3 regions of the Streptomyces sp. NPDC015171 genome follow, and region 2 is predicted to be linked to each of the others. Evidence: riboswitches for the same ligand, from Rfam matches in the RefSeq annotation. Region 2 holds a riboswitch; each other region holds the start of a gene.
What was found. Region 2 has a riboswitch for cyclic di-AMP ahead of ACF073_RS34140 (C40 family peptidase). Riboswitches for the same ligand answer to the same signal wherever they lie in the genome.

Region 1 (6,806 bases), on a different contig from region 2:
CCTCATCTGAACATGTTCAAACGGCCTTTGGGCCCCCGGAAGGGCCATTCGGACCCCTTCCAGGGGTCGGCCGGACGGAATTCCTTGTGAAGAACTTCACGAACTTTTCCGCGCGCTCATGCCGGAGGGCCCCTCCAGGGGGCCCTCGGCACGCTCAAACGTTATCCAACCTGCTCAGCAGGTGGCTACTGGCTAGTAATAAATGAGGCTCACGCCACCGACCACGCGATGCCGTCGAGGATGTCGTGCTCGCTCACGACGACCTCCTCGGCGCCGGTCCGCTCCATGATCGCGAGCAGCACCAGGGCGCCCGCCCCGATGACGTCGACCCGGCCCGGGTGCATGGACGGGACCGCGGCGCGCTCGGCGTGCGTGGAGCGCAGCAGCCACTCGGTGATCTCGCGCACCCGGTCCCGGGAGATCCGGGAGTGGTGGATGCGCGCGGAGTCGTACGCGGGCAGCTCCTGGGCGATCGCGGACACCGTGGTGACGGACCCGGCAAGGCCCACCAGGGTGCGCGCCTCGCGCAGCGGGACCGTCCGCTCGGCCAGATCTAGGGCGGCCTCGATGTCGGCCCGCACGGCGGCGATCCGCTCTTCGGCGGGCGGGTCGGTGACCCGGCCGTCGTGCACCAGGTGCCGCTCGGTCATCCGCACACAGCCGACGTCCACCGACCGTGCCGCGCGCACCCGGTCGTCGCCGACGACGAACTCGGTGGAGCCGCCGCCGATATCCACGACGAGATACGGCTTGGCGAGGTCGTCGCGGCCGGTGAGTTCCCTGGTCGCCCCGGTGAAGGAGAACTCCGCCTCCTGGTCCCCGGTGATGACCTCGGGCTCGACGCCGAGGATGTCCAGCACCCCGCGCACGAAGTCGTCGCGGTTCTCGGCGTCCCGGGAGGCGGAGGTGGCGACGAAGCGGAGCCGCTCGGCGCCGTGCTCCTTGATGACGGCGGCGTACTCGCGGCAGGCGGCGAAGGTGCGCTCCAGCGCCTCGGGCGCGAGCCGGCCGGTGCGGTCGACCCCCTGGCCGAGCCGCACGATCGTCATCCGGCGGTCCAGCTCGGTCAGTTCGCCCGTCGCGGGGTCGGCGTCGGCGACCAGCAGCCGGATGGAGTTGGTGCCGCAGTCGACGGCGGCCACACGGGTCACTGCTCGTCCTCCCCTGCGGTGCCGGCCGCAGCGCGGCCCGCGCCGTCCTCCGCGTCCTTCGCGTCCTCCGCCTGGCACCCGGCGCCGGGCGGCGTCACGCACGCGCCCTTGCGCCACCACTCCGGCAGCATCGCCAGGGCCTCGTCGCCGAGCGGGTTCACGCCCGGTCCCGCGGCCAGGGAGTGGGCGACCAGCACGTGCAGGCACTTGACCCGGTCCGGCATGCCGCCCGCGCTCGGGAAGCCCGCGAGGACCTCGATCTCGTCCCGGCGCCGGATGTAGTCCTCGTGCGCGGCCCGGTACGCGGCGGCCAGCTCGGGGTCGGTCCCCAGCCGCGCCGTCATCTCCTTCATGACGCCGTCCGCCTCCAGCGTGCCGATGGCGGAGGCCGCCTTCGGGCACGTCAGGTAGTAGACCGTCGGGAACGGCGTGCCGTCGGGCAGGCGCGGCGCCGTCTCCACGACGTCGGGCTGACCGCACGGGCAGCGGTGCGCGATGGCCCTCAGGCCCCGCGGCGGACGGCCCAGCTGCTGCTTGAAGGCCGCTACGTCCGCGTCGGTGGGCTCGGTGCGCGGAGTGGGCGGCGGAGGCGTTTCCATGACTGCTTCCAGAATGGCTTTCTGTCGGATTCCCGGCCCGGCGGGCCGGTCACTGGTCGGAGGCGTCGGACTTGTCGACCCCGTCCCAGACGTTCGCGTACCAGGGCCGCTGGGCGGCCCCGAGGTCGGCGCGGGAGGGCCGGGCCGCGCCGGGGTCGACGACCACGTACCCCGTCTCGCCGGGCATCACGTAGTGCAGCCGGCGGCGGATCTGCTGCTCGGCGTAGGCGTCGTCCTGCCAGCGGGCCTTCAGGTCGCGCAGCTGCTCGACGCGCTCGCGTGCCTGCTCCTGCTTGCGCCGGACGTCGGCGATCTCCGCGCGCTGCGAGACGTACTGCCGCATCGGGTAGGCGAGGGCGACGACCAGCGAGCACAGCACCAGCGCGAGCAGGGCCGCGCGGCCGGTGAGCCGGGAGCGGCGGACCTGCCGTTTGGCCTGGGAGCGGTAGACCCGGGCCGCCGTCTGCTCGCCGAGCAGCCGCAGCCTGGTCGCGGTGGAGAACCGGTCACGGTCCTTCACGGCCATCTTCCCCGCCTCCCGTTCCACGCGCGTACGTCCCCGCACACGGTACGGGACCGAGTACGGGGACGTACGTACGACTGGCTCAGCTGTGACCCTGTACGGCTCAGCCCTTGAAGCGCGGGAAGGCGCTGCGGCCGGCGTACACCGCGGCGTCGTCGAGGATCTCCTCGATGCGCAGCAGCTGGTTGTACTTGGCGACGCGCTCGGAGCGGGCCGGGGCGCCGGTCTTGATCTGGCCGCAGTTGGTGGCGACGGCCAGGTCGGCGATGGTGACGTCCTCGGTCTCGCCGGAGCGGTGGGACATCATGCACTTGAAGCCGCTGCGCTGGGCCAGCTCGACGGCGTCCAGGGTCTCGGTGAGCGAGCCGATCTGGTTCACCTTGACCAGCAGGGCGTTGGCGGCGCCGTCCTCGATGCCGCGGGCCAGGCGCTCCGGGTTGGTGACGAACAGGTCGTCGCCGACCAGCTGGACCTTGTCACCGAGACGGTCGGTGATGACCTTCCAGCCGGCCCAGTCGTCCTCGAACAGCGGGTCCTCGATGGAGACGAGCGGGTAGGCCGCCACCAGCTCCTCGTAGTACTCCGTCATCTCGGCGGCGGAGCGCTCCTTGCCCTCGAAGAGGTACTTGCCGTCCTTGTAGAACTCGGAGGCGGCGACGTCGAGCGCGAGGGCGATCTGCTGGCCGGGGACGTAACCGGCCTCCTTGATGGCCTCGAGGATGAGGTCGAGGGCGGCGCGGTTGGAGTCCAGGTTCGGGGCGAAGCCGCCCTCGTCGCCGAGACCGGTGGACAGGCCCTTGCCCTTCAGGACCTTCTTGAGGGTGTGGTAGACCTCGGTGCCCCAGCGAAGGGCCTCGGAGAAGGACTCCGCGCCGATCGGGGCGATCATGAACTCCTGGATGTCCACGTTGGAGTCGGCGTGCGAGCCGCCGTTCAGGATGTTCATCATCGGCACCGGCAGCAGGTGCGCGTTCGGGCCGCCCAGGTAGCGGAAGAGCGGGAGGTCGCTGGCCTCGGAGGCGGCGTGGGCGACGGCGAGCGAGACGCCGAGGATGGCGTTGGCGCCGAGCGAACCCTTGTTGTCGGTCGCGTCCAGGTCGAACATGGCCTGGTCGATCAGGCGCTGCTCGGTGGCGTCGTAGCCGACCAGCTCGGGGCCGATCTGCTCGATGACGGCGAGGACGGCCTTCTCGACGCCCTTGCCCTGGTAGCGGTTCGGGTCACCGTCGCGCAGCTCGATGGCCTCGAAGGCACCGGTCGAGGCGCCGGACGGGACGGCGGCACGACCCGTGCTGCCGTCGTCGAGGCCGACCTCGACCTCGACCGTGGGGTTGCCTCGGGAGTCCAGGATTTCCCGGGCTACGACGACGTCGATGGACGGCACGAGCATCTCCTTCGTGGATGTGACGCTGGTTGTGCGGGGCTGGTGTGCCTTGCGACTAGAGCCTAACCGTCCCTGAGGCGTCGGCCACCGACCGACCGTCCCGTGGACAGGCCGACGGTACCTTTTGTTTCTTCACGAAACAAAGGGAAGGGGCGCGGCGGACGCGAAAAAGCCCCGCCCCGGTGCGTACGGGGGAACACGCACCGGGGCGGGGAGCCCGTGGGGACGGGGGTGGCCCGCACGGGGCCCTGCGGCGGGGCCCGCGGAAGGGTGCGGGCCCGTGGTCCGGCCGGAGCCGGAGGTCACTTCAGGTGCAGCTGCTGACCCGGGTAGATGAGGTCGGCGTCCTGGACGATGTCCTTGTTCAGCTCGAACAGCTTCTGCCAGCCGCCCTTGACCTTGTGCTTCTCGGCGATGGTGCTGAGGGTGTCGCCCGCGGCCACCTTGTACTCGCCGTCGCCCTTCTTGACCGTCTTGCCGGTCGGGGTGGTGACGGTCTCGCTCTTGGCGGAGGCGGCCGGGCGCTCGGCGGAGCGGGAGGCGGCCTGCCCGTCGGAGGAGCGGGTGGTGGTGCTGCCCGAGTCCGGCGTGGAGGTCGACGGGGTGGACGGGGCCGACGGGGTCGTCGGGGCGGAGCCGCCATTGGGGGTGCTCGACAGGCCCGTGCCGCAGACCGGCCAGGCGCCCTTGCCCTGCGCGGCGAGGACCTTCTCGGCCACGGCGATCTGCTGGGCCTTGGTGGCCTGGTTCGCCTGCGAGGCGTAGGCGGTGCCGCCGTACGCGGCCCAGGTGGAGGCGGAGAACTGCAGACCGCCGTAGTAGCCGTTGCCGGTGTTGATGGACCAGTTGCCGCCGGACTCGCACTGGGCGACGGTGTCCCACTCGGAGGTGGTGGCCGCGGAGGCGTTGCCGGCCGCCATCAGCGGGGCGGCGACGGCGGCGCCGGTGACACCGGCCAGCGCGACGGCGCGGACGGCCTTGGACGGACGACGGTGCTTGCCCTTGCCGGAAAACAGCATGGATCGATCCCCTCACCGACGCCTGCGAGGTGAGCTGTCGGGTTCGGGCCGGTTGAGTTGCCCGGCCGCACCTCCCGCTTGCGCGGAGTGCGGCTTCACCCCCAGCCGGTTCCAGCCTCAAGTGCTGGTTCCGGCGCCTACCTTGGGTCCCCCGCTCCTGCCTACGGCGCTTGACGCGTCGACTGTTCCCGGACGGCCGCTGGCAGGATTCGGCGTTGCGGCACCGGGGCCCGTGGTGACGAGCGGCCTTGACCGTAGGCAGGCGATCGCCGGAATTTCAAAGACGATCAGGGCTTCTGAGACTCATCCCACACTTTCGCCAAATCGGACATTAGGCTCTAAGTGGGGCGTCAACTCCCGCTACTTACCGCCTGTTTCGTCCCCAACTTCCAGGGTCTGACCGGCGGAGATGTGGTTCGGGTCGGACCCGACGGACTCCTTGTTCCCCGCGTACAGCGCCCGCCATCCGCCGTCGACGTCAAGGGAGTCGGCGATGGAGCAGAGGGTGTCGCCCTCGCGGACGGTGTAGGTGCCGGGCTCACGGGAGGCGTGCCGGCCCGAGGAGGCGGCCTCCTGTCCGTTTCCCGCACCTTCGTCCGCACTCGCACCCCGGTGCCGTCCGCCGCTGGCGAGGGACCCGGTGTCGACCAGGCTCCAAGCACCGGCGGCCTGCTGGGGGTTGTCGGCGATCCCGGCGTCCGGGGTGGCCGTGGGGGACCCCTCGGTCTCCCGCGGGCCGCCGGTCGCCGGCGGGGTGGACTTGCCCGACTCGGGCGTGTCGCTCCCGCTGGAACCGGTGTCCTTGCCGGAGCCCTTGCCCGCGTCCTTGCCGGAGTCCTCGCCCGGCTTCGCGGACGGCTTTCCGGTCTCCTTCGAGGAGGAGCCCGTGCCGGAGCCGGAGTTGGCGTCGGAGTCGGCATCCGTGGAGGACGGAGAATCGGGCGAACCGGACGAGTCGGAGCCGTGGGAGTCGTCCGACGAACCGGAGTCGCCGGCCCCGGACGTGTCTCCCGAGCCGCTGCCGCCCCCGGAGCCGCCGACGCCCGTGTCGACGTCCACGGAGCTTGAGTCCGAGGTCAGGCCGGACAGCAGGGCGCAGGTGGCCCAGGGCGTCGTGCCCCGGTCGGCGAGGATCTTCTCGGCCACGGAGATCTGCTGGAGGCGGCTGGCCTGGTCGGCGCTGCCCGCGTACTGCCCGCCGCCGTACGTGTCCCAGTCGTCCTGCGAGATCTGCAGGCCGCCGTAGTACCCGTTGCCGGTGTCGGCGCTCCAGGAGCCGCCGCTCTCGCATTCGGCCACCTTGTCCCACGTGGTGCCCTCGGCCGCGTTGGCGCTCGCCGCGCCGAGGAGCGGGATGGCGATGGCGGAGCCGGTCACTCCGGCCGCGACGAGGAGGGCCGGAGCCTGACGGGGGCGACGGTGTCGACCGTTCCCGGAGAGCATGCGGAAGCCTTTCGAGCGACAGCTGGAGCGGTGGGCGCCGAAACTCCGCGCCACACTGAGGGGTGAACGTATAGGCAGACGATCACTTGTCACAAGTTAATGCCGCGCAGATCACGTGAAGATCACAGAAGTGAACGTCTCCGGTTCACGCGGTGGGTGTGAACTCGACCGGGAGCGTGCGCAGGCCGCGCATGATGAGTCCGCCGCGCCAGCGCAGGTCGGCCGGGTCGGCGGCGAGCCGCAGGTCGGGCAGCCGGGTGAGAAGGGTGGCCAGCGCGGTCTGGCCCTCCAGGCGGGCGAGCGGGGCGCCGAGGCAGTAGTGGATGCCGTGGCCGTAACCGAGGTGCTGGTTGTCGCGGCGGGCGAGGTCCAGCACGTCCGGATTGGCGAACCGCTCCGGGTCCCGGTCGGCGGCGGCGAGGACGACGAGCACCGGATCGCCCGCCGCGATGTCCTGGCCGCCGAGGGTGAGCGGCTCGGTGGCGAACCGCCAGGTGGCCAGCTCCACCGGGCCGTCGTAGCGCAGGAGTTCCTCGACGCCGGTCTCCAGCAGGTCCCGCTCGCCCGCGGCCAGGGACCGCTGCAGCCGGTGGCGCTGCCCGGGGTGGGTGAGCAGGGCGTAGGTGCCGTTGCCGATGAGGTTGACGGTGGTCTCGAAGCCGGCGAAGAGAAGGATGAAGGCCATCG
Region 2 (6,806 bases):
GTCGGGCCGCGCCCGCTGGCCACCAGGCAGACCCGCTTGGCGCCGCCCGCGAGACCGGCGGCGGCGGCCTCGGAGGCCTCGTCGGGCTTGAGCCAGGTGTACTTCAGGATGTCGGCCTTGGAGCCCAGCCGCTGGGAGCAGTAGGAGCAGTCCTCCGGGCACAGCCCGGACTTGAGGTTGACCAGATAGTTGAGTTTCACCCGTCGGCCGAACCAGTGCCGGCGCACCTTGCCGGCCGCGGCCACCACGTCGAGCAGGTCGTCATCGGAGGTGGCCAGCACGGCGAGCGCTTCTTCGCGGGTCGGCAGCTCGCGCCGAAGCCCCTTGTCCACCAGCGTGTTCAGCAGGTCCATGAGGCCCGATCCTGTCCTACGGGACCGCCCCGGGCCAAGGAGACTTTGCACAACGGAGCGGGTTCACCGTGTGGGTATTGCCACATCCTGGGGGACAGGTGGTGCCGCTAGGGTCTGTCCGCTACCTACAAAAGCACCGGAGGACCCATGGCGTTCGGCTGGATCGACGAGCAGGCCGGGGCGCGGCGCCGCGCCGGACTCGTCCGCACCCTGCGTCCGCGCCCCGCCGATTCGCCGCTGCTGGACCTGGCGAGCAACGACTACCTGGGCCTTGCCCGCCATCCGGAGGTCATCGAGGGAGCGGCCGGCGCCGCCCGGACCTGGGGCGGCGGCGCCACCGGCTCCCGGCTGGTCACCGGCACCACCGCGCTCCACACCGAGCTGGAGCGGGCGCTCGCCGCGTTCTGCGGGTTCGAGGCGGCCCTGGTGTTCTCCTCCGGGTACGCGGCCAATCTGGCGGCGGTCACCACGCTCGGCCCGCACGGCTCGCTGATCGTCTCCGACGCGGGCAACCACGCCTCGCTCATCGACGGCTGCCGGCTCGCCCGGGGCGAGACGCAGGTCGTCGGGCACGCCGACCCGGAGGCCGTGCGCAAGGCGCTCGGCACCCGCGCGGGCGCGGCGATCGCCGTCTCCGACACGGTGTTCTCGGTCGACGGGGACCAGGCGCCGCTGGCCGCGCTGGCCGCCGCGTGCCGGGAGCACGGCGCGGGACTGGTGGTGGACGACGCGCACGGGCTGGGCGTGCTGGGCGACGGCGGCCGGGGCGCCCCGTACGCGGCCGGGCTCGCGGGCGCCGACGACGTGGTCGTCACGGCGACCCTGTCCAAGTCGCTCGGCAGTCAGGGCGGGGTGGTCCTCGGCCCGGCCCGGGTGATCGACCACCTGGTCAACGCGGCCCGGACGTTCATCTTCGACACGGGACTCGCGCCGGCCGCCGCCGGTGCCGCGCTGGCGGCGCTGCGGCTGCTGGAGCGCGAGCCGGAACGGGCGGCGCGGGCCCGTGCGGTGGCCGCGGAACTGCACGCACGGCTGACCGCCGCGGGTCTGGAAGCGGTGCGTCCGGACGCCGCGGTGGTCTCCGTGCGGGCTCCGTCCCCGGAGCAGGCGGTGCGCTGGGCGGCCGACTGCCGTACGGCAGGCCTGGCCGTGGGCTGCTTCCGCCCTCCCTCCGTGCCCGACGGCATCTCACGGCTGCGGCTGACCGCCCGCGCGGACCTCTCCGGGGCCGAGATCGAACGCGCTGTACGAGTCATCGGCGAAACGCGACCATGAGTCGGCGTGACACGGCCGTGCGTCGCCTGAGAACGACTGGGAATGATCGGATCTAATCATCCGATCTGATCGTCCGCTCTGATCAGAGGGTGGTCACGAAGTCGGCCCAGCTGTCGGTGGAGAAGAGCAGCGCGGGTCCGGCGGGGTTCTTGGAGTCGCGTACGGCGAGGAGTCCGGCCGTGGGCCCTGAGCGCGGCCGGGCCGTCTCCACACAGTTGTTCGCTCCCGTGCTGTAGCTGCTGCGCAGCCAGCGCACGTCGTGCAGATCGGTACTGGCAGGGACGTTCCGAGGCAGTGCTGACATGGTGCCTCCTTACGCGCCGTCACCTATCCCGGCGATGTAGTCCAACGAGTCCTCGGGGGAAAGGGCGTGGAACCGAAGGGTGTTGAAGGCCTCGGTGTAGGCCATGAGGTCTTCTTTCCGTTCCAGGTAGAGGCTACTCGTCAGCTGGTCGAGAACAACCACATCCAGATCAGAAGTGCTCGGAAATGAGAAGATAACGAAAGGCCCGGTGAGGCCGACATGCGCGCCGGCCGTGAAGGGCAGAACCTGGAGCCGTACCTGCGGAAGCCGGGCGGCCTCCATCAGCCGCTCCAGCTGCCGGGCCATCACGCCGGGGCCGCCGACCTCACGGCGCAGCACCGCCTCGTCCAGCACGGCGTCCAGCACCAGCGGCGGGTCCGAATGGAGCACGTCCTGCCTGGCCAGGCGCACTTCGACCAGCGTGTCGAGGCGGTCCTCGGCCAGGTCCTTCACGGCCGCCCGGGTGACCGCGCGGGCGTACTCGGCGGTCTGCAGCAGCCCCGGTACCACCGTGGTCTCCAGGGTGCGCATCGCGCCGGCCTGCGACTCCAGGCTGATGAAGTCGCGGTACGTGGGCGGCAGCACCCCGCGGTAGGCGTGCCACCAGCGGTGCCGCCCGCCCGCGTCCTCCGCCCCCGCCAGCATCAGGAGCAACTCGCGCAGATGCTTGTCGCGCACCCCGTAGGCGTCCAGCAGCAAGCGCAGATCGGCCGGTTTCACACCGCTGGCGCCGGTCTCGATGCGGCTCACCTTCGACTGGTGCCAGCCGACCAGCCGGGCCGCCTCCCCGCTCGTGAGCCCGGTGGCGGTACGCATGGTGCGCAATTCGGCGCCCAGTTTGCGGCGGCGCACCGCAGGACCGTTCTGCATGGGCTCCTCCTTACTCCCTCCGGGCCACCCAAATACGGTCTCGCGTAGTAGAGTTCACCGCTTTGGGCGACAGATATATGCATATCTTGGTGGATCGCTCCCTGTGACGGCCCGTTGATGGCAGGCTGGCGAGCAAGCACCAGTCCGGGACCGTACTCGAACCCTCCGCTGTATGTCGGACCGCGGCCCCGTCGGAAAGGGACGACGTCGCCATGGCAGACCATCTGGAAGCATCCGTCACTCTGCCGAGCGATCCCGCCTCGGTCTCCGCCGCCCGCTCCTACGTGGTGGGAACCCTCGTGGAATGGGGCCTGCCGTCGGACACCGAGGTGGCCGACACCGTGCGGCTCATCGTCTCCGAACTCGCCACCAACGCCGTACAGCACACCTTCGGTCAGTCACCCACCTTCACGGTCGACATCGCGCTGCGCCATGACGCACACCTGCGCATCGGCGTCACGGACAGCCACCCGCGCTTCCCGAAGAGACTGCCCGCCGCCGTCCAGCAGGACAACGGCCGCGGCATGGTCATCATCCGCTGGCTCACCGCGGAGTGCGGCGGCAGACTCCGGGTCCGCCCCACCCGCGAGGGCGGCAAGACGGTCTCCATCGAGCTTCCCTGGATGGTCCCGGCCGCGCCCGTCCCGGCGGGACAGGAACCCTGAGCGAGCCTCGCGGCCCGGCCTGCCCGGCCGCCCCCGGCCGCGTGCCCGGAAAACGCCCGCCGCCGGATCCCTCGCGGCCGGCCGCCCGCCGCCTGCCCCGCCCTGTGCGGTCGCGGTCCGCGCCGCCGTCTCCGGTACGACGGCCGCCCCGAGCCCCGCGCCGACGAGCGCGCACATCACGGCGTGTCAGGGGGGCCGGCACCAGCGGCGCCGGGGTCGGCACGGCGCCGTACCCTCCGGCCCGGCGGGAGATCGAGCCGCTGCCCGCGGGGGCGGATGCCACAGAAGGTGTGGGTCAGCGCCGGATCCACCTCGCCGGCCGCTGCCACGAGGACACCGGCCGACGCCTCGCAGTCCGCGACCGGGGGCCGTACGCCGGAACGTGCTCGGCGGGACGCGCCGTGCGTCGGCGGGGGCGGACGCGCCCCGGTGGGCCGGGAGGCGCTGAGCCGCGGTTCACCGCCAGTCAGTCGTGCGGGCTTGTGCCGGGCCCGCTCCGGTTCGTCGAGCACCCGCCCGGCGCGGGCCACGAGCTGCGGTGAGCCCGCCTCGGCCGGCCGGACCCCGCGGTGGCGGCCCACGGCGGTGCACCAGCGGTGCCGCCCCCGCACCCGCTCGGCGGGTGCGCCCTGGGGGCGCTGTCCGGGCCGTCCGTCGCCGGAGGAGGCCGCGGCCGAGGCCGCCCAGGACACCGCTGCTCGCGCTGTTCGTCGGGCCCCGGGCCGCCCCAGGGATCCGGGCGGTCACCGGGGTTGCGCTGACGGCGCTGGGAGCGGCCCTGCTGCCGGAGCCGCCCCTGGCCTGACGGCGGGTCAGCTCACCCGGCCGTACCAGACGCTCCTCGTCCAGATCTTCTGGAGCTTCACCACGTCACCGGTCTTCGGGGCGTGCCAGATCTTCCCGTGGCCGGCGTAGATGCCGACGTGGTAGACGCTGGAGCCCGAGTGGAAGAAGACCAGGTCGCCCGCCTTGCGGCTGTGGGCGGAGATGTGGTGCGACTTGTTGTACTGCTGCGCGGCGGTACGCGGCAGCTTCTTGCCCGCCTTCTTGTAGGAGTAGAGCGTCAGACCCGAGCAGTCGAACCTGCGCGGACCGGTCGCCCCCCACGAGTACGGGGCACCCTTCTTGGACGCGGCGATCTGCAGTGCTTTCGTCGCTGTGGTCGCGGCCGAGGCCTCGCCGGCGAGACCGGGCACCGCGATGGAGCCGCCCACGGCGGCGAGGGTCAGGGCCGAGGCCGTGCCGGCCCGGGCCATCAGCGACGGGACACGATTGAGCGCAGTCATGCGCAACCCTTCGTCAGCCGCCTGTGAAGGATGACCTGTCGGATTCGGGCTGGCGAAGTTGCCCGGCCGCGTTGCCACGGCTTCACCCCAAGGGCTGCTCGGAGCGTGCGACCCGGCTGTGTCGAACAGCCGAGCACTCGTTCCGGCGACCCGTCTTGCCTGGGTCCTCCACTCCTGCCGATCCACTTCTGTCGACCGGTCATCCGGGCGGCGGCAGGACTCGGCGTCCGCCCGGATCGCCCCGCCGCGGTGGCGGGGGCTTGTCGTCAGACAGGGATCTTCACTCACTGCTGTCCGAAAATCCCAATGGAATCGGGGATTTGTGGCGTTACTCACCACTCATCCGTTCGGGTGGACACTGCTCCGCCCGAGCCTCCGTCAGAACCGTTACGTAGCCCCGGACCTGGGACGATGCCCTCTTCTGCGGCCCATGGACCCGCGTATCGCGCAACTCGGGAGGCCCGGAAATCGATCTGGATGTACACCGGTCGGCGGTACGTCGTTCGGGCCGTTTCAAGTTCGGTCCGCACGGGTCGTGTCGACGCACGGGACCGGACGGCCCGGAGAGGTGTCCGCCTCAGCCGACGTCGTCCGGCGGGAGCGCGACGAGAGCGGCCCGGCGCTCACCGTCCAGCACCCGCAACGCGCGTGCCAGCGTGTCCCCGTGCAGCTCCGTCTCGCCCCGTCGGTGCATCAGCGTGAGCGCGTCGCACAGCTCTGCCGCCTTGCGCACCAGCGCCTGAGCCGCTCGCATGCCGCGGTAGGTGTCCCCGTGCCGGGCCGGATTGATACGGCCCAGCAGGTCGACCGCGTCCAGGTAGCGGTCGATGACTTCGCCCTCGGCCCGGGTCAGGGCGGGCAGTGGCGGAAGATCCGGCAGCATGGGGCGGCTCACCTCGCGTCCGGTGCGCCGGGCGTGTCCCGGCGGTTGGGCACGATGCCGTCCACCAGACCGTACGCGAGCGCCCCCGGGGCGTCCAGGATCAGGTCGCGCTCCAGGTCCTCGCGCACCTGGCCGGGCGTGCGCCCCGTGTGCCGGACGAGCATCTCCTCCAGCATCGCGCGGATCCGGGTCAACTCCTCGGCCTGGATGAGCAGGTCGCTCGGCTGGCCGCGCACCGGCTCGGGCAGTGCGGGCTGCCGGATCACCATCCGCGCGCCGGGCAGGGCGAAGCGCTTGCCCGGGGTGCCGGCGGCGAGCAGCACGGCGGCCGGGGCGGCGGCCTGGCCCAGGCAGTAGGTCACCACGTCGCACGTGACGTACCGCATCGTGTCGTAGATCGCCGCCATCGCGTCGAAGGAGCCGCCCGGCGAGTTCACGTACAGCGTGATGTCCCGGTCGGGAGCGGCGTGTTCCAGGTACATGAACTGGGCCGCCACATCGTTCGCGGCCGTGTCGTCGACCGGTGTGCCGAGGAAGACGATCCGGTCCTCGAAGAGCTTGGCGTACGGATCCAGGGTGCGCACGGAGGATCCGGTGCGTTCGGTGAACTCGGGCAGGACATGACGTGCGGACGGTCGGGACATGGGGGCACACCCTTCCTCGCGGCGGAGCCGCCTTCGGCGAGCTGTCCGTAAAAAATGTACAGGACGTACAGAAGGGGGGAAGGGCTCGGCTGGTGACGGCTCGCCAGGACAGGCCCCGGGCACCCGCTTAAGCTGGTTGTGCAAGCGATCATTTCCGGGCTGGTCCCGGTGGGATGCCGCCCGATGTCGGAAGGCTCCGCGCCGTGGATGCGAAACTCAGAGCCGCGCTCGCCGCACCGGCGGTCGCGTCGTTGGTGATGGGCGGAACGGTCGCGTACGCGGCCCCGGCGGACGATTCGCCGCAGGAAATCTTCGAGAAGGCCGCACCGGCCACTGTCCACGTGGTGGGCAAGACGGGTTTCGGAAGCGGCTTCATCTACAACGCCGAACAGGGGCTCATCGTCACCAACGCGCATGTCGTCGCCGGTGAGAGCGCCCTCAAGGCCGTCATCCCGGACAAGGGCGAGGAACCTGTCCGCATCCTCGGCATCGATCCGTGCCAGGACATCGCCGTCCTGCAGTTCAC
Region 3 (6,806 bases), on a different contig from region 2:
GGCGTCCAGGCCGAGATCGGCCAGACCGCCGAGACCGGGGTCGAGGTGGTCGGCGAGGCGGCCGACGTAGACCAGGCGGTCACGGTCATCACCACCACCCGGCCCGAGGTGGTCCTCCTCGACGTCCACCTGCCGGGCGGCGGCGGTGTCGAAGTGCTGCGCCGGTGCGCGGCGTTGACGGCGGACGCCGCGCGGCCCGTCCGGTTCCTCGCGCTGTCCGTGTCGGACGCGGCGGAGGACGTGATCGGGGTGATCCGGGGCGGCGCCCGCGGCTATGTCACCAAGACCATCACCGGCACCGACCTGGTCGACTCGATCTTCCGGGTCCAGGAGGGCGACGCCGTCTTCTCCCCGCGGCTGGCCGGGTTCGTCCTTGACGCCTTCGCCTCCACCGACGCCCCGCCGGTGGACGAGGACCTGGACCGCCTGACCCAGCGGGAGCGCGAGGTGCTGCGTCTGATCGCCCGTGGCTACGCCTACAAGGAGATCGCCAAGCAGCTGTTCATCTCGGTGAAGACGGTCGAGTCCCATGTCTCCGCCGTCCTGCGCAAGCTCCAGCTGTCCAACCGGCACGAGCTGACCCGCTGGGCGACGGCCCGCCGACTGGTCTGACCCGCCACCGAGCCCCACCGGGCACCCTGACACACCGGGCACCCCGGCCCTCAGGCACCCCGACCCCCGGTACCCCGGCTCTCAGGCCACCCGGGTCGCCCCCGCGAACGGCATCTCGTCGACCGGGGCCAGGCGGACCGGCGCCGAGGGGTTCGGGGCGTGGATCATCTGGCCGTTGCCCACGTAGATGCCGACGTGGCTGATTCCGGAGTAGAAGAACACCAGGTCCCCGGGCTGGAGTTCGGAGCGGGAGACCCGCCGGCCCGCGTTGATCTGGGCGTAGGTGGTGCGGGGCAGGGAGATGCCGGCGGAGCGGTAGGCGGCCTGGGCCAGGCCCGAGCAGTCGAAGGCGTTCGGGCCTGTGGCGCCCCATACATAGGGGCTGCCGAGCTTGCCGTAGGCGTAGGCGACGGCCGCCGCGGCACGCCCGGTGGGGGCCGGGACGGAGCCGGCCGGGTCCAGCGGCTCCCGCGGGCCGGCGGCCGACCGGGAACCGCGTCCGGCCGTGCCCTCGGCGCCGGTGACCTCGGTGCGCTGCCGCGGGGGCAGCTGCGCCAGCAGCCGCCGGGCCTCGTCCAGCTTGCCCGTGACGGTCGTCTTCCGTCGTCTCAGCTCGGCCTGTCGTGACCGCAGCGACCGCAGCTCGACGCGCGCGGCACCGCGCAGCCGCTCGATCTCCCGCAGCTGTTGGCGCACCCGGGAGACGGCGGCGGCCTGCCGGTCGCCGGCACGCTCCGCGAACGCGGCGCCGTCCAGATAGCGGTCGGGGTCGCTGGAGAGGGCCAGCTGCCAGGCCGGGGCGATGGCGCCGTCCCGGTACTGCGCCGCGGCGAACGAACCCAGCGCGTCCCGGGCCGAGTTGAGCCTCTGCTGCCTGCGGGCGGCCTCGCCCTGGAGCGTGCTCACCCGCCGCTGCGCCGTGTCCGCCTTCTCCTTCGCCCCGTTGTACTTCTCGGTGGCGGCCTCGGCCTCCCGGTACAACGTGTCCACCTTGGCCTTCACCTGCCCCGGCGTCAGCTGCGGCTCGGCGTGTGCCGTCCCGTCGAAGCCGGTCGCGGTGGCCGCGCCCGCCAGGGCGAGCGTGGCCGCCGTCCGGGCCGTATGACCGCTGAGCGGGCGTTGCGAGGGCTTGCGGTGCGCTGCCACCTGGACCGTCACGTCCTTCCGTGCGACTCGTACGACCGAGTGTCAGTACGACCGAGTGTCCGTATGACCAGGAGGTCGGCACGGCCGGATGGCCGTGCGACCGGGCGGTCAGTGGGCCCCGCGGCGGCCCGCACAGGGGGAGTGGGCCGCCGCCGGGCTTTCTCGGCGCTGGCGGCCGACTGCCGCCCCCGGTCCGGGCGGCTGGGGGAGCCGGTCACCTGGGGGAGGACGCTAGGCCGGACGGTGACGAGAAGGTAACGCGGTGTACGGAACTGGTTCCGACGGACCGGGAAGTGACCGGATGTGATCGCGTCGCCGGACTGGAGTCGACATGTTCACGCAGCGTGGTGACCGAAGCGCGGAAAGGGGGACAGGCGAGGGCCGTGGGCTGCTATGGGGCGGATATATGCACGTTCTCCGGAGTCGTCGCGAAGGCGCCGTCACCGCCTGTCACCACCACCCGTCACCCCTGCCGGGTGGAAGTGCTTTCCCGACTGCCTGTGGGAGGGGTCGCGCGCCCGCGACGGGGCCCGGATCCGCCCGCACGGTCCGACCGCAGCCCTCGCGAGCCCGGCTCCGGCAGGGCGGGACGGCCCGCATCGCTCGAACACCCCGGAACGGCACCCTGCCGTCCCTGGGGCCGCTGCCCACGAATAGGCTCCGGCCCCATGGACGTACTCATCCATCTCTTCGTCGGCCTGCACATCATCGGTATCGCCGCGCTGCTCGGCGGTTTCCTCACCCAGATGAAGGCGATGGGCCGGGGCACGGCCCGGTTCGTGCCCGGGATGCTGCACGGAGCGCTGACCATGCTGGTGACCGGCGTGGCCCTGGTCGGCCTCAACCAGGCCGACGACCACCACGTCAACAACATCAAGATCGGCGTGAAGCTGGCTCTGCTGATCGTGATCCTCGGCCTGGTCTACGTGAAGCGCGACGAGGAGCGGGTCGACAAGGGCCTCTTCGGGCTGGTCGGCCTGCTGACCACGGCCAACATCTTCATCGCCGTCCTCTGGACCTGATCCGGCCCCGTCCTTCGACGCGCCCCGGGGTCAGTCCGGCCGCACCACGCTGTGGACGGCCGCCTCACCGGCGGCGGTGACCGGCTCCTCCCGCACGTACGCGCCCGGTCTGGGTGCGTGGATCATCATGCCGTCGCCCGTGCACAGCCCGACGTGGCTGACGTCGTCGTGGAAGAAGACGAGGTCGCCGGGGCGGGCCTGCGCGGCCGGGACCGGGGTGCCGGCGGCGGCCTGCTCGCGTGCGGTGCGCGGGAGGGTGACGCCGGCGGACTTCCAGGCGGCCTGGGTGAGGCCCGAGCAGTCGTAGGAGCCGGGACCGGCGGCGCCCCACACGCACGGCTTGCCGAGCTGGGCGCGGGCGAAGGCGATGGCCTTCCTGGCCTTGGTCGCGTACGCGCCGGAAGGCGTGCCGGGGGCCTGGGAGGTCTGCCGCGACAGCAGCACGCGCGCGTGGGCGAGCTTTTTCTGCACGCTGGCCTTGGCCGTCTTCGGGCCGCTCGCGGCGTCCCCCGGCAGGCTGTCCGCGGGCGCTCCGGCGGCGGTGGCGGGGGCGGCGTCCACGGCGGGCGGGGCCACGGCGGTGCCCCGGGGGGACGTAGAGATGCCGCCCCGGCCGTGGACCGGCGGCGCGACGGCCGCGTCCTGGACCGACGGGATGCCGGCGGCGTGCCGGGCCGAGGGGATGCCGGCGGCGCCCTGGAACGACGGAGCGAGCGCCGCGTCCTGGAGCGTCGGGACACCGGCCGTGTCCCGGACCGACGGGATGCCGCCTGTCTCCCGTGCGAGCGGTATTCCGCCCGTGTCCCCTACGAGCGGTATCCCGCCCGTGTCCCGCAGGGGCGACCCGGCGGCGGTGTCCGGGGCGGACAGGGTGCCCCGCTGGGCCGGGACCGCGCCGCGCTGGGTGGGCAGGGCGCGGTGCCGGGCGCGTCGGGCGACCTCGTCGCGCAGGCGCTGGAGGCTGTCCGCGCGTCGCCGCGGGGCCTCGGCCTCGTCGGTGCGGTCGGCGCGGTCGGTGCGGTCGGTACGGGCTGCCCGCTCGGTGCGCGCGTTCCGCTCGCCCCGCTCGGCCCGCTCCCTGTCGGTGGCGGACGTCTCGGCCGCCGACTCCGCCCGGCGGTACAGGTCGTCGATCTTCCGCTCGATCTCCTCCCGGCTCGGCCTGCCCTGACCGCCCGTGGCCGCGGGCGCGGCCTCGGCGGTCTGGGAGAACACGGCCACGGAGGTGAGGGCGGCGGTGGCGAGGGCGGGGGTGCGGATGCCCGCCCCGTGGGTTCCGCCGGGGCGCGGCTTGCGGTGCGACGCCAAGGGTGGCGACTCCTTCCGTGCTCCGCCTACCGGGTTAGCTGTCGGGTTCGGGCGGGTGCTTGGAAGGGTTGCCCTACGGCGTCGTCCCGGGCGGGAGTCGGCCGATTCACCCCAGGATCGGTGGGTCCCCGGCTCCGCGCACCGTGCGGGGTGCGCCGGACTCGGCGGAGGCCGCGCGGCCCGGCGAGGTTCGCCGGAGTGGGGTCGTGCGGCCTGACGGAAACCTAGCCAACTCGTGTGTCTTCTGTGAAGGTTGGTGCGAGGTATGTCCGATACATTTCTGTGACCTGAGGCAGGTTTCACGCGCGCGTGACCAGGTGCTTCCACTGGGTGAGCGGCCCGCGGGCGCTGTCGGGGCGACGGCCGACTGTCCGGGAATCGGGCCATGTTCCGGGGACGGCGACCGGTTGTCGGTGGGGCACCCTAGACTCGGAGAGCGATGAGCAGCCTCTTTGACGACAGCTTCCTGGCGGACCTCCAGGCCCCTCGCGGGCGCGAGGAGGAGCTTCCGCCGCCGCCCGAGGACGATCACGCTCCGGAGCCGCTTCCGGACGATCTGTTCGGCGGGAAGTTCGACGTGCCGCCGGACCGGGACGGCTACTACCGCGATGGCGCCCCGCGCCCCGCGCTCGACCCGGCGGCGCTCCTGGAGGGGCTGAACGAGAACCAGCGCGCCGCCGTCGTGCACGCCGGCTCCCCGCTGCTCATCGTCGCCGGTGCCGGCTCCGGCAAGACCCGCGTGCTCACCCACCGCATCGCCCACCTGCTCGCCGAGCGGCATGTGCACCCGGGCCAGATCCTCGCGATCACCTTCACCAACAAGGCCGCCGGCGAGATGAAGGAACGTGTCGAGCAGCTCGTCGGCCCGCGCGCGAACGCGATGTGGGTGATGACCTTCCACAGCGCGTGCGTGCGGATCCTGCGTCGCGAGTCGAAGAAGCTCGGCTTCACCTCGTCGTTCTCGATCTACGACGCCGCCGACAGCAAGCGCCTGATGGCCCTGGTCTGCCGCGATCTGGACCTCGACCCCAAGCGCTTCCCGCCCAAGTCCTTCAGCGCCAAGATCAGCAACCTGAAGAACGAGCTGATCGACGAGGAGGACTTCGCCGCCCAGGCCACCGACGGCTTCGAGAAGACCCTCGCCCAGGCCTACGCCCTGTACCAGTCGCGGCTGCGCGAGGCGAACGCGCTGGACTTCGACGACCTGATCATGACGACGGTCAACCTGCTGCGCGCCTTCCCGGACGTCGCCGAGCACTACCGCCGCCGCTTCCGGCACGTCATGGTCGACGAGTACCAGGACACCAACCACGCCCAGTACGCGCTGGTGCGCGAGCTGGTCGGCACTGGCGGACGGGCCGCCGAGGACCTCGGCGTACCGCCCGGCGAGCAGGACCTCCCGCCCGCCGAGCTGTGCGTGGTCGGTGACGCGGACCAGTCGATCTACGCCTTCCGGGGCGCGACGATCCGCAACATCCTCCAGTTCGAGGAGGACTACCCGAACGCGACGACGATCCTGCTGGAGCAGAACTACCGCTCCACGCAGACCATCCTGTCCGCCGCCAACGCGGTCATCGAGCGCAATGAGTCCCGGCGCCCGAAGAACCTCTGGACCAACGCCGGCCAGGGTGCGCGGATCACCGGCTACGTCGCCGACACCGAGCACGACGAGGCCCAGTTCGTCGCCGACGAGATAGACCGTCTCACGGACGCCGGCGACGCCAAGGCGGGCGATGTGGCCGTTTTCTACCGCACCAACGCCCAGTCCCGAGTCTTCGAAGAGATCTTCATCCGCGTCGGCCTGCCCTACAAGGTCGTCGGCGGAGTCCGCTTCTACGAGCGCAAAGAGGTCCGGGACGTCCTGGCCTACCTGCGGGTCCTCGCCAACCCCGAGGACTCGGTGCCGCTGCGCCGCATCCTCAACGTGCCCAAGCGGGGCATCGGCGAGCGCGCGGAAGCGATGATCGACGCCCTCTCCCAGCGCGAGAAGATCAGCTTCCCGCAGGCCCTGAAGCGCGTGGACGAGGCGTACGGCATGGCCGCGCGCTCCACCAACGCGGTCAAGCGGTTCAACACGCTGATGGAAGAGCTGCGCACGATCGTCGAGTCCGGCGCCGGGCCGGCCACCGTCCTGGAGGCGGTCCTCGAACGCACCGGCTACCTGGCCGAGCTGCAGGCCTCCACCGACCCGCAGGACGAGACCCGGATCGAGAACCTCCAGGAACTCGCGGCCGTGGCGCTGGAGTTCGAGCAGGAACGCGGGGAAGGCGAGCAGGGCACGCTCGCCGACTTCCTGGAGCAGGTCGCCCTGGTCGCCGACTCCGACCAGATCCCGGACGAGGAGGACGGCGACGGCGTCATCACGCTGATGACCCTGCACACCGCCAAGGGCCTGGAGTTCCCGGTCGTGTTCCTGACCGGCATGGAGGACGGCGTCTTCCCGCACATGCGCGCCCTCGGCCAGACCAAGGAGCTGGAGGAGGAGCGGCGCCTGGCGTACGTGGGCATCACGCGCGCGCGGGAGCGGCTGTACCTCACGCGGTCGGCGATGCGCAGCGCCTGGGGCCAGCCCTCGTACAACCCGCCCTCCCGCTTCCTGGAGGAGATCCCGGCCACCCACGTGGAGTGGAAGCGGACGGGAGCCACGTCGCCGGTGTCCTCCGGACCGGCGTCCGGGATCGCCGCCTCGCTGTCCTCGACCCGCTCCCGCTCCTCGGC

Region 1: another riboswitch for cyclic di-AMP. It lies ahead of ACF073_RS17405 (transglycosylase family protein); the one in region 2 lies ahead of ACF073_RS34140 (C40 family peptidase).
Region 3: another riboswitch for cyclic di-AMP. It lies ahead of ACF073_RS03035 (NlpC/P60 family protein); the one in region 2 lies ahead of ACF073_RS34140 (C40 family peptidase).

Annotation. Positions count from the first base shown of each region.
Region 1 covers NZ_JBIBUO010000005.1:473,524-480,329, reverse strand. The annotation lists gene ACF073_RS17425 (exopolyphosphatase) at 210-1,151, opposite strand; gene ACF073_RS17420 (DUF501 domain-containing protein) at 1,148-1,750, opposite strand; gene ACF073_RS17415 (septum formation initiator family protein) at 1,800-2,276, opposite strand; gene eno (phosphopyruvate hydratase) at 2,377-3,663, opposite strand; gene ACF073_RS17405 (transglycosylase family protein) at 3,960-4,676, opposite strand; cyclic di-AMP (ydaO/yuaA leader) riboswitch at 4,681-4,855, opposite strand; gene ACF073_RS17400 (transglycosylase family protein) at 5,037-6,119, opposite strand; gene ACF073_RS17395 (cytochrome P450) at 6,265-6,806, opposite strand, start outside.
Region 2 covers NZ_JBIBUO010000017.1:84,440-91,245, forward strand. The annotation lists gene bioB (biotin synthase BioB) at 1-353, opposite strand, end outside; gene ACF073_RS34120 (8-amino-7-oxononanoate synthase) at 501-1,628, shown strand; gene ACF073_RS34125 (DUF397 domain-containing protein) at 1,711-1,932, opposite strand; gene ACF073_RS34130 (helix-turn-helix domain-containing protein) at 1,942-2,802, opposite strand; gene ACF073_RS34135 (ATP-binding protein) at 3,015-3,467, shown strand; gene ACF073_RS34140 (C40 family peptidase) at 4,280-4,753, opposite strand; cyclic di-AMP (ydaO/yuaA leader) riboswitch at 4,757-4,989, opposite strand; gene ACF073_RS34145 (hypothetical protein) at 5,331-5,636, opposite strand; gene ACF073_RS34150 (ATP-dependent Clp protease proteolytic subunit) at 5,645-6,280, opposite strand; gene ACF073_RS34155 (S1C family serine protease) at 6,484-6,806, shown strand, end outside.
Region 3 covers NZ_JBIBUO010000001.1:674,055-680,860, reverse strand. The annotation lists gene ACF073_RS03050 (LuxR C-terminal-related transcriptional regulator) at 1-612, shown strand, start outside; gene ACF073_RS03045 (NlpC/P60 family protein) at 694-1,758, opposite strand; gene ACF073_RS03040 (hypothetical protein) at 2,427-2,780, shown strand; gene ACF073_RS03035 (NlpC/P60 family protein) at 2,811-4,088, opposite strand; cyclic di-AMP (ydaO/yuaA leader) riboswitch at 4,097-4,265, opposite strand; gene pcrA (DNA helicase PcrA) at 4,528-6,806, shown strand, end outside.